DNA from 3 places in the Erwinia sp. INIA01 genome. Region 2 is predicted to be linked to each of the others. Evidence: predicted binding sites of a transcription regulator. Region 2 holds the regulator's gene; each other region holds the start of a gene.
What was found. The regulator CRP, encoded in region 2, controls carbon source genes, mostly activating them, when cyclic AMP is high. The targets are predictions, from matches to a motif close to ATGTGANNNNNNTCACAT.
Positions count from the first base shown of each region.

Region 1: glpT (glycerol-3-phosphate transporter) is a predicted target of CRP. The motif match lies at 1,677-1,694, and genes of this name have one in related genera.
Region 3: azuC (stress response protein AzuC) is a predicted target of CRP. The motif match lies at 2,084-2,101, and genes of this name have one in related genera.

Region 1 covers NZ_JAPDNC010000019.1:57,783-61,066, reverse strand. The annotation lists gene metR (HTH-type transcriptional regulator MetR) at 1-577, shown strand, start outside; gene OMR58_RS24020 (YehS family protein) at 675-1,145, shown strand; gene OMR58_RS24015 (hypothetical protein) at 1,281-1,469, shown strand; gene glpT (glycerol-3-phosphate transporter) at 1,909-3,255, shown strand.
Region 2 covers NZ_JAPDNC010000003.1:538,330-541,613, forward strand. The annotation lists gene OMR58_RS07915 (YccS/YhfK family putative transporter) at 1-1,467, opposite strand, end outside; gene crp (cAMP-activated global transcriptional regulator CRP) at 1,527-2,159, opposite strand; gene OMR58_RS07925 (amidohydrolase) at 2,706-3,284, shown strand, end outside.
Region 3 covers NZ_JAPDNC010000008.1:202,696-205,979, reverse strand. The annotation lists gene OMR58_RS15690 (Gfo/Idh/MocA family protein) at 1-995, shown strand, start outside; gene OMR58_RS15685 (cysteine hydrolase family protein) at 1,095-1,622, opposite strand; gene azuC (stress response protein AzuC) at 1,934-2,011, opposite strand; gene OMR58_RS15680 (LysE family translocator) at 2,269-2,901, shown strand; gene OMR58_RS15675 (helix-turn-helix transcriptional regulator) at 2,891-3,284, opposite strand, start outside.

The DNA of each region.
Region 1 (3,284 bases), on a different contig from region 2:
TAAATCGGGCGTGACGTTTGACCCACAGCCTGCGCTTCAGCAGGGCGAACTGGATATCGTACTCACCTCCGATATTCTGCCGCGCAGCGGCTTGTTCTATACGCCAATGTTCGATTTCGAGGTCAGGCTGGTTATGGCACCTGACCATCCTCTGGCCAAAGTGAACCGTATTTCTCCGGAAGACTTAGCCAGTGAAGTGCTGTTGATTTACCCGGTACAGCGTCAGCGTCTTGATATCTGGCGTCATTTTCTACAGCCCGCTGGCGTCAGCCCGGCTCTGAAAAGCGTGGATAACACATTACTGTTAATTCAGATGGTCTCCGCGCAGATGGGCATTGCGGCTCTGCCACACTGGGTGGTGGAAAGCTTTGAGCAACAGGGACTTGTTGCTACCCGGGCGCTGGGCGAAGGTCTGTGGAGCAGGCTTTACGCGGCTGTACGGGATGGGGAACAGCGTCAACCGGTGGTTGAAGCATTTATCCGTTCAGCCCGGCAGCACGCATGCGATCATTTACCGCGGGTGCGGGATGCTTCTCTCCCGGGCACGCCGTTGCCAACATCGCTGACTCATCCCTGACTCAACTCATCAGTGAAGACCGGCGGTTTTTCCTGTCTAACCGCTCAATTGGCTCTATAATGCGCTCACTGCAATAGTTTCAATGAAGAGAGTGTTTATGACGAATAATGATGTCCTGCGCAGCGTGCGTTACATGCTGGATTTAAGCGATGCGAAAGTAGTGAGCATTCTGGCGCTGGCAGAGAGCGAAGTGGCTGAAGCCGAAGTGCACAGCTTCCTGAAAAAAGAAGATGAGCCAGGCTATCGCCTCTGCCCGGATGTCGTTATGGGCTATTTCCTTAACGGTCTGATTTTCGAACGCCGCGGGAAAAGTGAAGATGCGCCGGTGCCTTCGATTGAACGTAAGATGACAAACAACATCATCATGAAAAAGCTTCGCGTCGCTTTCGATTTGAAAACCACTGATATTATTGAGCTGCTGAAAAGCGCCGATTTTGCGGTGGGGCAATCAGAAATTGGGGCAATCTTCCGCAAGCCGGGACATAAAAATTATCGCGAGTGCGGCGATCAAATCCTTCGCAACTTCCTCAAAGGTCTGGCAATGAAGATTCGCCCGGCTAAAAAGTAAATATTCATCTCTATTTCAAATAATTAACGCCTTAACCGGGCGTTAGTTTATGAAAATCATCAAATTACAATACCTGTCCCCTTACATGAAACTCTAGCATCAGTTGAGTTCTTCAATCAAAAAGGGGGTTATATCATGCAGGTATTGTCAGAAATAGAGTTAGATCAGGTTAGCGGTGGCCGGGATAATATGAATATCACCACCGTTATTAACAATGACAAACCCATCAACGTAATTAATATTGCCGGTGATGGTTTAGTTATCAATTTTGATGATAGCGGTATGAGCATTATAAACGGTGAAATGACCACCTACTACTTTTAATTAATAAATTCAGTAAGTTACATGTCATATATTAAGATTGAAATAACAGCAGATGTTCTCCCTATCTACGCCAGTATCACTGCTCATATTCTCGCCTCTTTAAATCCTGCTTTTTTTCATGGATATAACATTACTTAGATAAAATTTTTTCCAATTAGAACGTAAACGTCCAAAATGCGGACTTCTGAGCGTTAAACGGCCTCATAAGTGTGACTTAAATCACAAATTATAGTTCGCATACGAAAATATCACCTCATTTAATGGTGCAGATATAGCCATTTCGTCATAAAAATGTAACATTCGCGCACTTATTCACAGCAGTTACCTTCGAATATCGCCATGCTGCTTTCGAAATAGAACATTTACCGTTACCAGGGAAACTGTTTGTATTTCATCTCAGCCGGGCGGGGATATCGTTACCAGAGCCATGGGGGCCGTAATGTTAAGTATTTTTAAACCCGCAGCACATCAGCCACGCGTTGATGCCAGCCGCGTCGATCCGCTGTACCGCAAACTGCGCTGGCAGATCTTTCTGGGGATCTTCTTCGGCTACGCCGCCTATTATCTGGTGCGTAAAAACTTTGCGCTGGCGATGCCTTATCTCGTTGAGCAGGGCTTCTCACGCGGAGATTTAGGATTTGCACTGTCAGGTATTTCTATTGCCTACGGCTTTTCAAAATTCATCATGGGTTCGGTTTCTGACCGCTCAAACCCTCGCGTATTCCTGCCTGCCGGACTGATTCTGGCCGCAGCAGTGATGCTGTTTATGGGTTTTGTGCCCTGGGCAACTTCCAGCATCATGGTCATGTTCGTCCTGCTGTTCCTGTGCGGCTGGTTCCAGGGTATGGGATGGCCACCGTGCGGCCGTACCATGGTTCACTGGTGGTCACAGAAAGAGCGCGGTGGCATCGTTTCCGTATGGAACTGCGCACATAACGTTGGTGGCGGTATCCCTCCACTACTGTTCTTGTTAGGTATGGCCTGGTTTAACGACTGGAAAGCCGCACTGTACATGCCGGCATTTGGTGCCATTCTGATCGCAATTATCGCCTTTGCGCTGATGCGCGATACACCACAGTCCTGTGGTCTGCCTCCGATTGAAGAGTATAAAAACGACTATCCGCCGGACTATGATGAAAAACATGAAACAGAGCTGACTGCGAAACAGATTTTCACCCAGTACATTCTGCCGAACAAACTGCTGTGGTATATCGCACTGGCGAACGTGTTTGTTTATCTGCTGCGCTACGGTGTGCTCGACTGGTCACCAACCTATCTGAAAGAGGTTAAGCACTTCACGCTGGATAAATCTTCGTGGGCTTATTTCTTCTATGAATATGCAGGTATTCCAGGCACGCTGCTGTGTGGCTGGATGTCAGATAAGGTATTCAAGGGCAACCGTGGAGCTACCGGCGTCTTCTTTATGACTCTCGTGACCATTGCGACCATTGTGTACTGGATGAACCCGGCGGGTAATCCTGGCGTCGATATGGCCTGTATGATGGTGATTGGCTTCCTGATTTATGGCCCCGTCATGCTGATCGGTCTGCACGCTCTGGAGCTGGCACCGAAAAAGGCTGCGGGTACTGCCGCTGGATTTACCGGCCTGTTTGGTTATCTCGGTGGTTCTGTTGCCGCCAGCGCGATCGTCGGCTATACCGTCGACTATTTCGGCTGGGATGGCGGCTTTATGGTAATGATTGGTGGAAGTATTCTGGCCGTTATTTTGCTCGCCATGACCATGATGAGCGAAAAGAAGCATAAGCAGCAGATGAACGCTCAATAATTAAAATCTGAGTAGCGGGATAGCTTTCA
Region 2 (3,284 bases):
ATCCATCAGGCGCGGTATCAGCAGCTGCACACCGTTGAGCGACAGCAGTTGCAGCGTGAATACTGTGGTAATGGTAAAGCCGATCGTGGCCCAGCCATAGAATTTACGGATAAACAGATTACCGATTAGCGTCAGGGCCAGCATAACCAGCAGCATCACCGATTCCGGTGCGTGCAGGCGCAGCATAACGGCGGCAATGACCAGTCCGGCCAGGGTTCCCATTGCCCGGTGCTGAATGCGAACCCGAGTGGCACCGTAACCATTGAGGCTGACGAACATGACCGTCATCAGTATCCAGTAGGGCTTGGGCAGATTAAAAAACAGCGCCAGCGAGCTGGCAAAGGCAAGCATCACTCCATAGCGTGCGGCGCTGCGCAGGCCCGGAGATTTCAACGACAGGTAGCTCTTCAGCGCCGGGATCAGCGGTAACCGGCGCTGACGATCCGCCATCAGATCGCGTCGATACAGCGGCCGCTGGGTGCGGAGCACACGGGCGATGCGGCTGAAATGGTAATAGCAGAAATTCCCCACCGGATTTTCTTTATTCTGCCGGGAGATTTTCTCCAGTGCCTGCAATGGTTTATCCATGGTGAAACGTTCAGGATAGCGATGATAGAGAATGTCATCGGCCAGCACTCGCAGCCGGGCAGCAATGGTTTGTGCATTCCAGCGGATCACCGCTTCGGCGTGGCTCTGTTCCACCAGCTTTTGCACTTCTTCCGGCTGATGCAGGCTGACGGAAATGTGTTCCTGTAGATCCAGTGCCACCTGAAAGGCCCGCGTTAGCCGCTGATAGTGGTTATCCTGGCTGGCGGCCAGCATATACATCTGCTGATAGCAGGTATTAATTAAATCCACCGCTTTCTGCTGGCGTGCCAGCAGCGGCGGGAGGGCCGTCTGCGGGTCGGTCAGCCGGGTCAGCAGCGTATATTTCGCCTCGCAGTAGTCGGCCAGCTCGCGATACAGCAGGCTAAGCGTTTCACGCATCGGCTGCTCTTTCCACAGGCGGAACCACAGCCAGTTAAACAGCCCGTACCAGATGGTACCGAGAATATAGAGCAGCGGCGGTTGCCAGAGGGGAACTCTTCCGGCAAGGCTGAGGGTAAAAATGGCGGCAATGAGCGAGGCGGGCAGCAGACGGCCATGCAGTGGACTGATTTCCGCAGTGACGCCCAGCATCAGTGCCATCACCAGCATGATGATCGGCAGCGGTACGCCCTGTTCCCCGGCATACAGGATCATAAAGCTACAGAAGGCAAACAGGCTGCCGCCGATAATCAGGCGCTTGAAAAAACGTTTATGGGGAGTATCAAGACCGGCGTTGTTACAGCAGGCGGGAACCAATGAGAAGAGTAAACCCTGTCGAAGATCGCCTAACAGCCAGCCAACGGCTATCGGCAAGCACAGCACCAGCGTTTGCCGCAGTGCATAGTTCACTTCAGGGTGATAGATGATTCTCCGCCACATGCCCAATACCACAGAAAAAAAGGCGCGACCAGAGTGTCGCGCCACAGATCCACAACCGCTTAGCGCGTACCGTAAACCACGATAGTTTTACCGTGCGCGGAAATCAGGTTTTGATCTTCCAGCATTTTCAAAATACGCCCCACGGTTTCACGAGAACAGCCAACGATCTGGCCGATCTCCTGGCGGGTGATCTTGATCTGCATGCCATCCGGGTGGGTCATGGCATCCGGCTGTTTGGCCAGATTAAGCAGGGTTTGTGCAATACGACCGGTTACGTCAAGGAAGGCGAGGTTACCCACCTTCTCAGAAGTGACCTGCAGACGGCGTGCCATCTGCGAAGAAAGACGCATCAGAATGTCAGGGTTAACCTGAATCAACTGGCGGAATTTTTTATAGGAGATTTCAGCTACTTCACAGGCACTTTTAGCGCGCACCCACGCGCTTCGCTCCTGGCCCTCTTCGAAAAGGCCCAGTTCGCCAATAAAGTCGCCCTGATTGAGGTAGGAAAGAATCATTTCTTTGCCTTCTTCATCCTTGATCAGCACCGCTACTGCGCCTTTGACGATGTAGTAGAGGGTTTCTGCCTTTTCACCCTGATGGATCAAGGTGCTTTTGGATGGATATTTGTGAATATGGCAATGTGACAGGAACCATTCGAGGGTTGGGTCTGTTTGCGGTTTGCCGAGAACCATTCGCTGTTATCCTCTTATTGTAATCGTGCCTAAATATACCCTTTTATCACTCAGGTTGCAGAAATGTTAACTGCTTTTTGAAATATTTCGGGTACACAGGGAAGGAGTTCCCTGTCAGGCGCTTCCCATAGGAAAATCAAACGGGCCATACCGTTAAGAGTCTGGCTCATCCTGTTGTCCCGTTTTCACCATGCATTGCAATGCCAGAATAATAATACAGCACCGTTTGTAGCACAGCTTGACCTGGCTGTCTTGTGTTGTGTCATGTTGTCTCGCTTCAGCATAGTGAGAAAAGGAGCGGCTGTCGTTTTTATTGTCTGGAGAGGGATCTGTAAGCCTGCTGTACGAGGGCCGTTTTGGCACGGTTCGCCACAGATCTTGCACTGATTTGTGTTTTTATCACCCTATTCACCCTACCCATGAAATGCGTTTTCTGCGGCTGTTGGCCCGGTCATTGACCGGGTGAACACGAGTGACGGATGGGGTGACTGGCTTCACTGCCCGGTAGTCGGCTCTGGCTGCTTTTTCACCGTTACAGGAGTAACTATGAAATCTCAAACCGCGTCACTGATTAAAGATATCACCCCACGAGTACTGCAATGGCGTCGACATATTCATGAGCATGCCGAGCTCTCTTTTCATGAGCAAAAAACTGCGGATTACGTCGCCAGCGAGCTTCAGCAATGGGGTGCATTAACCCTTAGCCGTCCCTCACCTAACAGCGTGCTGGCGGAGCTAAAAGGGGCGCGCCCCGGCCCATGCATAGCGCTACGTGCTGATATGGATGCGCTGCCGATCCATGAGCTGAACCAGGAGCCTTTTACCTCGCGTAATGCGGGCGTCATGCATGCCTGTGGTCACGATGCGCATACGGCCATGCTGATGGGAGCGGCCTGGGTACTGTGCCAGCTGCAACAACAGATTGCCGGAACCGTGAGATTTATTTTTCAGCATGCGGAAGAGGTGCCGCCGGGTGGGGCACAGGAACTGGTTTCTCTGGGTGTGCTTAATGGGGTTTCGATGATTTTTGGTCTGCACGTGATGCCGGCTTTTCCTACCGGTACCGTCAGTTTCACCGAAGGTGTTTTTAGCGCGGCCAGTGATAATTTCGATCTGATTCTGCAG
Region 3 (3,284 bases), on a different contig from region 2:
TGGGCGTGGCGGGCGACCGCTGCTACCCGGACTATCAGACCCTGTTCCAGCAGGAAGCCGAGCGCGCTGACGGTATTGAAGCGGTATCGATCGCCACGCCGAACAACACCCACTTCGCCATCTGCAAGGCGGCGCTGGAAGCAGGCCTGCACGTGGTGTGTGAAAAGCCGCTGTGCTTTACCACCGAAGAAGCCAAAGAGCTGGCGGCGCTGAGCGAAGCGAAGAGCAAAATTATCGGCGTCACCTACGGCTACTCCGGCCACCAGCTGATTCAGCAGGCGCGCAGCATGATCGCCGAAGGGCTGCTGGGCGAGATCCGCATTGTGAATATGTCGTTCTCCCACGGTTTCCACAACGAAGCCGTGGAGCTGGCGAACCCGAGCACCCGCTGGCGCGTGGACCCGAAATTTGTTGGGCCAAGCTACGTGCTGGGCGACCTCGCGACTCACCCACTGTTCCTGGCGGAAACTATGCTGCCAGAGCTGAAAATTAAACGCCTGATGTGTTCGCGCCAGAGCTTTGTGAAAACCCGCGCGCCGCTGGAAGATAACGCCTTTGTGCTGATGGAATACGATAACGGTGCGGTGGGATCGCTGTGGTGCTCTGCGGTGAACTGCGGATCGATGCACGGCCAGAAGATCCGCGTGATCGGATCGAAAGCCAGCCTGGAGTGGTGGGACGAACAGCCTAACCAGCTGCGCTATGAAGTGCAGGGCGAGCCGGTACAAATTCTGGAACGCGGCATGGGCTACCTGGCTCCACGCGCGCTGGAAGAAGACCGCATCGGCGGCGGCCATCCGGAAGGGCTGTTCGAAGCCTGGTCTAACCTTTACCGCCGCTTCGCGGTGGCGATGGATGCCAGCGACCGTGGTGATAAAGCACTGCTGGAGAACTTCTGGTATCCGGACGTTCACGCCGGTGTGACGGGCGTGCAGTGGGTTGAGCGCTGCGTTGAGTCCGCCGACGCGGGCGCGACCTGGGTTGATTTCGAGTAATCACTAACGGGTCGGATTCCCTGTCGCTAGCGAACCAGGTTTCCAAATCTGTTGCCTGAAGGGGCAGCCATCAACGATGGCTGCCCCTTTTACCTGGCGTTAAAAAATGACGTCATCCGTTGCCAGCAGGGTGACAAACGGCCCCGCCAGCGTCGCATTGTGATGAGCGACGATCTGCGCCGCGCTGAGCACCGCGTTATCGGTAGTGCTGTGCGCATCGCTCACCAGCACCACGTCAAATCCCAAATCCGCCGCCGCCCTACAGGTGGTATCCACGCAGTAGTCGGTTTTCATGCCCACAATCACCAGCCGCTTCACCTGCGCCTGCTGTAGTTCTGCCAGCAGCGACGTATTGAAAAAACAGCTGGGGCGGGTTTTATTAAAGTACCTGTCGCCCGCCTCAAGAGGCAGTTCATCCGCCAGCTGCCACAGCGGGCTGCCTGCCGCGATTGGCGATCCTTCCGGCCCGGTGTGTCGGGCAAAAAATACCGGGCTTTGTGCCGCGCGGGCGGCATGGATCAGCCCGACGGTATGGGTAATCAGCTGCTCTTTTTGGTGAGGGGGCTGTGGGGCATGCAGCAAACCTGCCTGCATATCTATCACTAACAGTGCGGACGCATCGGGCATGGTATTTCTCCTTGATTACCGTTAACCGGCCACGACGGAGAAACACAGAACCCCGTCGGAAACCGGCGGGATGAAGCGGATTTGCTATTTCTCAGGCACGCAAACCGACCTCGCCCCGCCAGAAGCGGTCGTGGTGGTAGTGGTGGTCACGGTGAGGAACAGCGGGGTCATTTTCATAACCCACAGAATTGCATATCACCGTGCTGCTGGCACGTTTTTTTCGATAGATAAAGAATGGGAACAGCGGGAATAAGTGATAACCATCGGTCCAGTCCCTGACCGCGGTTATCGAGGGTGTAAGCTCGGCGGGTTTAGCGAACCGCGCCCGGCGGAACGTGTTTGAAGGTATTTACATAGGAACAAAACACGTTGCGGAAGAATTTTTTCATGATTGCCTGTGACAAATATTGTTGAAAAATACACCACAAATTATAACGAACGGTGCTTTTCCAGGCAAGATTTTTTGAAGCAGATCACAAAAACTGGGCTTTGATGGCCAAAAACAGTGAGGTATGCCGCAAAGCGACAATCTGCTGGCTTACATGTTTATGCCAGGAAAATTGTCCGGCGCTGCGCAATTTTTTCCAATATATCTGCGCTGCATGTGTCGATAATCGCCACACTACGCTTAACGGATGCCAATGCTATGCCCTTTTCTAATGGTTTTTTACTGAGTCTTTCCCTGTGCCTTGATATCGGCATCGCCAATATCGCGATGATCACCCTGGCCATGCAGCGCGGATTTTTTCACGGCTTTTGGCTGGGGATCGGCACCTGCATCGGCGATCTGATCTATGCGATCCTCGCCATGGCCGGAATGGCGGTACTGCTCCAGTTCACCAGTGTGCGCTGGGTGCTGTGGATTGGCGGTTCGCTGATCCTGCTGTGGTTTGCGTGGAAAATGGTGCAAAGCGCGCTGCAACCCGCCGCAACACTGAGTGCGGGTGACATTGGCGAAGCACTCAGCCCTCGGCAGAATTTCCTGCGGGGAATATTCCTCGCGATGTCGTCTCCTTCGGCGATCCTGTGGTTTGCCGCCGTGGGAGGCGCACTGATTTCACGAATGGGTACCGGCAGTACGGCGGCATCGGCTTGGTTCCTTTCCGGCTTTTTCCTCGCGGGCGTGATGTGGACGATAGCCCTGTGCGCAGTGGGCAGCATCGGTGGGCGTATGCTCGGTACGAAGATGTTACGCTGGTCGTATATCGCTTCGGCAGTGATTTTCTGCTACTTCGCCGGATACGTCATCCTTTCGGGCTATCGCGAGTTTATCGGCTGAGCATACGCAGATAGTGGTGCGGGGTGATGCCCAGCATCTTGCGAAAGCTGTTAATAAAGTGGCTTTGATCGTAAAAACCCAGCTGATGGGCCACATCTAATGCGCTGCTGCGGTGCCGTAACAAATTACGTGCCGCCAGCAGACGCAGCTGCATATGATACTGCAGCGGTGCCACGCCCATCTCCTGACGGAACTGGCGGACAAAGTGATACTTACTCAACCCGCAGGTTACCGCCAGCTCATCCAGTGTCAGTTTCTGCGTCAGATTATCGCGCATATGTTCCAGGGCACGTCCTACGGATGCAGGAGCCAGTGCAACATCCTTCTCGCTGCTGTGATGCAGCAGCCGGCTGGTCAGCCACAGCAGGTTTTGCTGCTGAACC